Luteolibacter sp. Y139: one gene and its partner. The protein of the gene in region 1 interacts with the protein of each later gene in a pairwise test. Links are inferred from orthologs where the notes say so. Each region holds a gene or a part of one and is shown in the gene's direction. Other genes may lie near its edges.

Region 1 (3,136 bases):
CTTGCACACCTTCCGGACGCGGCCCAGCAGGCGCTCCACGCCGAGGAAATCCCGCTCCGGATAGTGGCCGGCCATTTCCCACAGGAACTTCCCGTCGCCGCAGCCGAGGTCGATTTCGAGTGGCCGGCCCTCCCGGACGAGCTCGTGCTTCTCCAGCCGCCGGAAATAATCGGCGGGCACGAATTCCTGTGGCTCGGGGATGCGGGCGGGGCGCTGTGCTTCCATCGCGCCGCGTTTCCAGCCCGTAGGCCCAAGTCTTTCAAGGTTTTCTTGCCACGCGGAACTTCTTACTGGCACTTCGGCGCTCCGGGTTCCCGCTTGACGCTCTTTCACACCGTTCCCTAGCCTCCGCAACCGTGGCGCTGGCACTAATGCCGCCCGGGTACCACCACCTAACCGCTTTCTCACCGCCGTGGACCTCAAGGAAATCCGCAAGATCGTCGAGCTCATGAACGAGCACGGGCTCACCCTCTTCGACATGTCGAAAGAAGGCTTCCAACTGAAGCTCCGCAAGGGCCAGGACGTCGAATCCCTGCGCGGACTCCTTGGCAGCCTGCCTGCCGCCGCCCCGGCCTATGCTCCTGCGCCCGCCGCCGCTCCGGCAGCCGCCGCTGCCACCCCGGCCGCCGCGCCGAAGGAGGAAGGCACCGCGATCACCTCGCCGATGGTCGGCACCTTCTACCGCAAGCCCGGTCCGGATTCGCCGGACTTCGTCAATGTCGGGGACGCAGTCAGCGAAGGCCAGACCCTGTGCATCATCGAAGCGATGAAGGTGATGAACGAGATCAAGGCCGAGAAGTCCGGGACCATCACCGCGATCCTCGTGAACGACGCCACGCCGGTGCAGTTCGGCGACGCCCTTTTCCGCATCAAGTGAGTTCCTCGGTTTTCGCTCTGAAAACTGAAAACTAAACACTGCAAACTTCTTCCATGTTCAAGCGCGTCCTGGTCGCCAACCGCGGTGAAATCGCCCTCCGCATCATCCGCGCCTGTCGCGAACTCGGCGTCGAATCCGTGGCCGTCTATTCCGAGGCCGATGTCGATTCGATGCACGTCCAACTCGCCGATGAGGCGGTCTGCATCGGACCCGCTCCGAGCAAGGAGAGCTACCTGAAGCCCGACCGCATCATCGCCGCCGCCGAGATCACCGAGGCAGAGGCGATTCACCCGGGCTACGGTTTCCTGTCCGAGAACGCCCGCTTCGCCGAGATCTGCGAAAGCTGCAATCTCCAGTTCATCGGGCCGTCCGCGAAGGTCATCTCGACCATGGGTGACAAGGCCACCGCCCGCGCTACCGCATTGGCGAATGGCGTGCCAGTCACTCCTGGTTCTGAGATTCTTTCCGATGCGAAAGAGGGCCTCGCCGAGGCCAAGCGCATCGGCTTCCCCGTGATGATCAAGGCCACCGCCGGCGGTGGTGGCCGCGGCATGCGTCCCTGCTTCAAGGAAGAAGAGTTCGAAGCGCAGTTCCGCGCCGCTTCCGGTGAAGCGCTCGCTGCCTTCGGCAATGGCGAGTGCTACCTCGAAAAGCTGGTGCTGAATCCGCACCACGTCGAATTCCAGGTCATCGCCGACCGCCACGGAAACTTCATCCAGCTCGGTGAGCGCGACTGCTCCATGCAGCGCCGCAACCAGAAGATCATCGAGGAGTGCCCGTCGCCGCTGCTTGGCCCCGAGCTCCGCGCCCGCATGGCGGAAGCCTCGGTGAACCTGATCAAGAACATCGGCTACGAGAACGCGGGCACCATCGAGTACCTCGTGGATGAGAAGGGTGAGAACTTCTACTTCATGGAGATGAACACCCGCATCCAGGTGGAGCATCCCGTGACGGAAGAGGTGATGGGCTGCGAGCTCATCAAGGAACAGATCCGCATCGCCGCCGGCGAGCCGCTCTCCGGCCACGTCCTCAATGCCGCGCCGCGTGGTCACTCGATCGAATGCCGCATCAACGCCGAGGATCCCTTCAACAACTTCTGCCCTAGCCCGGGCAAGATCGACATGTGGTATGCTCCGGGCGGCAAGGGTGTCCGCGTCGATACCCACGTCTACTCCGGCTACTCGGTCCCGCCGAACTACGACTCGATGATCGCCAAGCTCATCGTCACCGGTGCCACCCGTGAAATCGCCATCGCCCGCATGAAGCGCGCGCTCGGCGAGTTCATGATTCGCGGCATCAAGACGACGATTCCGTTCCAGAAGGAGATCATCGCCCATCCGGACTTCGCCGCCGGCACCTACGACATCGGCTGGGTCGCGCGTTATCTGGAAGAGCGCAAGGGTTGACCCGCGCTGATGAAGCTCACCGGCCAGCTCTACGCCATCGTCGATCTCGGCTACGTGAAGCCGGAGAACGCCGTGACCGCAGCCAAGGCCTTGCTTGCCGGCGGTGCCGACCTGCTTCAGCTGCGCGCGAAAGGTCACGCCGAGCAGGACATCGAGGATCTCTCTCGCATGATCCTGCCACTGTGCCGTGAAGCAGGCGTTCCGTTCATCGTGAACGATTATCCGGAGATCGCCGTGCGCGTCGGCTCCGATGGGGTTCACATCGGCCAAGATGATGGGTCGCTCGCGGGAGTGCGCGCGATCGTGGGCGAACAGATGATCGTGGGCCGCTCCACGCACTCGCCGGAGCAAGCGAAGGCCGCCTTGGCTGAGGGCTTCGACTACATCGGCTTCGGCCCGCTGTTTCCGACGCCTACCAAGGCCGGGCGTCCGGGCATCGGCATCGAGAATATCATCGCAGTCCAGGCCGAAGTTGGCTCTCAGATCCCGGTCTTCTGCATCGGTGGCATCAAGCGCGACAACCTCCCGCAAGTCCTCTCGGCAGGAGCGAAGAACGTCGTGATCGTATCCGACCTTTTGACCGCTCCTGGCGTCACTGCTGCCGTGCGCGAAGTGAAGTCTGCGCTCTCCGGCGACTGAGTTCCAGATCGCTCCGGCCAAAAGCTTCACCGTTCACGGGTGTTTTTTCTGGTCTCTTGGCTCTCGCCTCTGGTCTCTAACGCCATGTCCAACCCGCTCCCCATTGTCGTCGGAGGAACCATCGCCATCGACAACGTCAAGACGCCCTTCGCTGACGAAACCAATCTTCTGGGGGGCTCGGCCGCCTATGCTGCGCTCGCTGCCTCTTTCTCCG
Region 2 (3,239 bases), on another replicon or contig:
ATGCCGGCATTGCAGACCAGAAGCTCGGGCTCGTGACGGCGGAAGAAATCGCGAACGGCTCCCGGATCGGTCACATCGAGCTCGCGGCGGCCGGGAGCGAGCACCGTGTGGCCAGCCTTTTCAAAGGCGGCGGAGAGCGCCCGGCCCAATCCGCCTTCGCCGCCGGTGATCACGACAAGTCCGCCCACGCGGTGGAGCGTGGGCGGACTTTCCATCATGAGCAATGCAATGAGAAGAAACCGCGGCTATTCCTTGTCAGCCGGTTTGGCGGGAGCAGCCGCCGGAGCAGGCGCGCCTTCACTGGCCGGCTTCACGATGATGGCGTGCTCTTCATACTTCACCTTCGCGCCAGCCTGGGAAACGAGCATGTCCAGGATGCCGCTGGCGGGCACCCCTTTCACTTGAACCGTCACGATCGTGGAGCCGAGCTTCTTGCTAGGATCCTGAACGACGAAGTTCGGCGAGAACTTCTTCTCGGACTTCTCCTCGACCATGATCGCCAGTGCGGCCAGTGCTTCGGATAGCTCTGCCTTGTCGAAGTTCACCTCGGCGAGGGTGTACTTCGATAGCTCCTTCGCCCGTCCCCGGGCCACGATCATGTCGCGGTTGTTCTTGAGCTCGGTGAGTTGATAGCGGGCGTCGGCATAGGTCGGCCGCAGCTTCAGGGCTCCGCGGAAAGCGGTTTCGGCGGCGACGATGTCGCCATCTTTGACCGCGGCGACGCCGGCTTGATACATCTCCGCCGCCTGGTCGGCGATGGCGGGGATGGAGGATAGCGCAATGAGCGCGACGATGAGTTTTTTCATACGCAGGTTGCAGGTTGGGAACAGATGGCAATCAGACGACTACCACTCATACGTGAAATTGGCCTGTTGTTGGTGCTGCATCAACAGGGATTCCAAGGGCTTGCGCAGATTTCCAGAAAATGCCCTTTCAATGTCCATGCAAGGTGAAGACGTGCCGTGGATGCGGCGGGCGATCGAAGAGGGAAGAAAGGGTGTGGGCCGCACTTCACCCAATCCGCCGGTCGGCGCGGTGGTGGTGAAAGACGGCGTGGAACTCGGTGCGGGATGGCATCACGGAGCTGGTCTGCCCCATGCCGAACGCGAGGCCATGGCCGCCGTGCGAGCTGCCCATGGTGACGAAGCGCTCAAGGGCTCCACCGTGTATGTGACCCTGGAACCCTGCTCGACCCACGGGCGCACGCCGCCCTGCACCGACGGCCTGATCGAAGCCGGGGTGGCACGCGTGGTCTATGCAGCGGAGGATCCGAATCCGGCGCACGCGGGTCGCGCAGACCAACTGTTAGAGAAAAGCGGCATCGCGGTGACGCGCGGCGTGCTGGCGGACGAGGCGGCGGAATTGATCCGCGCTTTCACGAAGGTCCAGCGCACCGGCCTGCCGTGGGTGATCCTGAAAACCGCGATGAGCCTCGACGGTCGCATCACGCGTCCGCCCGGTGAAGGGATGTGGCTCACCGGTGAAGAAGCACGCGCCGAAGTCCAGCGGCTGCGTGCCGAAGTCGATGCCGTGGTGACCTCCGGCGAAACCGTGCGCAAGGACCGCCCGCGACTCGACCTGCGCGATCCGCAGTTGTTGGAAGGGAGGCTCCAGCCATGGCGGCTGGTGCTCACCGCCGATCCGGCGAGCTTGCCGATGGATGCGCCGCTTTTCACCGACGCGCACCGCGAGCGCACGCTGATCGATGATCGCGCCCATCCCGAAGAGTCGCTGCGGAAACTGGCGCATGAACGCGGCGTCTCTGCAGTGCTCGTTGAGTGCGGCGGACGGCTCGCGGCGAGTCTGTTAGAAGCAGGCCTCGTCGATGAATGGGTCGCCTTTCTCGCGCCGATCGCGAGTGGGGGTCCACTGCCAGCAGTGGCGGGCAATGGCTTCCCAGAAGGACTTGTTTTGAAGGATGCCGCGTTCCGGAGATTCGGCCCGGATGTGATGCTGCGCGCGAAGGTGATGCGCGGATGATTTCACGAACGCATCATCAAGCATTCACGCAAGCCGCGACCAATGGCGATGCATGGATGGTGTGTGTGATGAAAAAGCCCGGCCACGGCGTGAGCCATGGCCGGGCCGTCACGGCACGGAAAGTGGATCAGCGGCAGCCGCGGCTACCATAGTCGTGGTAGTACGCAGGCGGCGGGCAAGAAGGGCGAGCGTAGTAGTGGCGACGGGCCGGAATGATGCGCGTGCGGAAGATGGGATGACCGCAGCGATCATAGAAAGCGATGTAGGTCTCCAGCCACGCAGGTCCACCGCACGAACGGTGAAAGCTCACATAGACGCGTCCGCAGCCGCGCGCTTCAGCGGCGGGAGCTGCAAACATGGAAACCAGGGCGACAGCCAAGAGGATGATCGGCTTTTTCATGATGATGAATTTCGTATTCAGCACCTTCGACGACGCGCACCGACAACTATTCAAAGTCGATTTGGCAAATCCGCGAGCGGGTCGAAATTGAAGCCGGAATTCCCATCGCGCGAATCGCGCACTTCGTGAATCCTCTACTCGCACGATCACCACTATGAATGCATTTGAAGAATTTCCTGAACACTCCGCGAATGCCGAGCCCCGGGCAGCGCGCTACACGAGTTTCTCCGAGGCGTTTGATACAGCCCGCCACGATGCCAGCTCCATGGCGCGGGAGGCGGCCCCTAAGCTGAGGGAAGCCCTTGCCGGGGCGGCTCATGACATCGCTTACGGGGCCGCCTTCGGCGCATGCTTCGCTGCTTGCTTCGCGAAGGAGCTGATGCCCACGGGCCTGCGCGATGCGCTGCGCAAGGGAGCAAACGCCGGACGCGATGCGGCGGAGAAAGCTGCCGAACCGGTGGCTCCCGCCTGCGACATGCCGCCACCACTGGCGACCTGATCTGATCAGCCAATCACAAAAAACCGGCGGCACCGGGATTCACCGATGCCGCCGGTAGTGCTGTCACACACTATGTAGCCGGAAATTTTTCAGGCGGTGCGGCGGCGGCGGAAAAGCGCCACGGCACCGAGACCTGCCAAGCCGAGCACGGAAGGCTCCGGCACCACGGCAATGTTGAGATTGGTGACCGAAGCGAACTCGGTGCCCAAATTGAGGACGGTCGCAGGGGCGAGAGCAGAGCCGGTGAAACGAACACCCGCAGGACCTGAAGCCACCGTGGAGCCGGTCTGGAACTGAACGACGGCCCGTCCCGAATACGGAGGTGATCCGACGATCCCGAGGAGCTCCAGACCGATGATG

The links.
Region 2: the proteins of accC (region 1) and ribD interact in binary tests that used the Escherichia coli proteins (3 or more experiments, as listed by UniProt). The link is inferred for Luteolibacter sp. Y139 from one-to-one orthologs.

What each region holds. Positions count from the first base shown.
Region 1 is NZ_JBBUKT010000012.1:7,104-10,239, reverse strand. What follows is about bases 288-3,106. They hold accC (acetyl-CoA carboxylase biotin carboxylase subunit), read left to right. Parts: upstream 288-930; coding sequence 931-2,283; downstream 2,284-3,106. Other genes in these bases: WKV53_RS23540 (PfkB family carbohydrate kinase), read left to right, coding at 3,007-3,106; thiE (thiamine phosphate synthase), read left to right, coding at 2,293-2,922; accB (acetyl-CoA carboxylase biotin carboxyl carrier protein), read left to right, coding at 413-877. Also shown: tRNA (guanosine(46)-N7)-methyltransferase TrmB, read right to left, coding at 1-225; more of WKV53_RS23540, read left to right, coding at 3,107-3,136. UniProt on the Escherichia coli protein: This protein is a component of the acetyl coenzyme A carboxylase complex; first, biotin carboxylase catalyzes the carboxylation of the carrier protein and then the transcarboxylase transfers the carboxyl group to form malonyl-CoA.
Region 2 is NZ_JBBUKT010000016.1:32,297-35,535, reverse strand. Bases 40-2,961 are described here. They hold ribD (bifunctional diaminohydroxyphosphoribosylaminopyrimidine deaminase/5-amino-6-(5-phosphoribosylamino)uracil reductase RibD), read left to right. Parts: upstream 40-942; coding sequence 943-1,980; downstream 1,981-2,961. Other genes in these bases: WKV53_RS26650 (hypothetical protein), read left to right, coding at 2,535-2,879; WKV53_RS26655 (hypothetical protein), read right to left, coding at 2,108-2,380; WKV53_RS26665 (hypothetical protein), read right to left, coding at 246-806; WKV53_RS26670 (SDR family NAD(P)-dependent oxidoreductase), read right to left, coding at 40-218. In the rest of the region: more of WKV53_RS26670, read right to left, coding at 1-39; WKV53_RS26645 (PEP-CTERM sorting domain-containing protein), read right to left, coding at 2,969-3,239. UniProt on the Escherichia coli protein: Converts 2,5-diamino-6-(ribosylamino)-4(3h)-pyrimidinone 5'-phosphate into 5-amino-6-(ribosylamino)-2,4(1h,3h)-pyrimidinedione 5'-phosphate.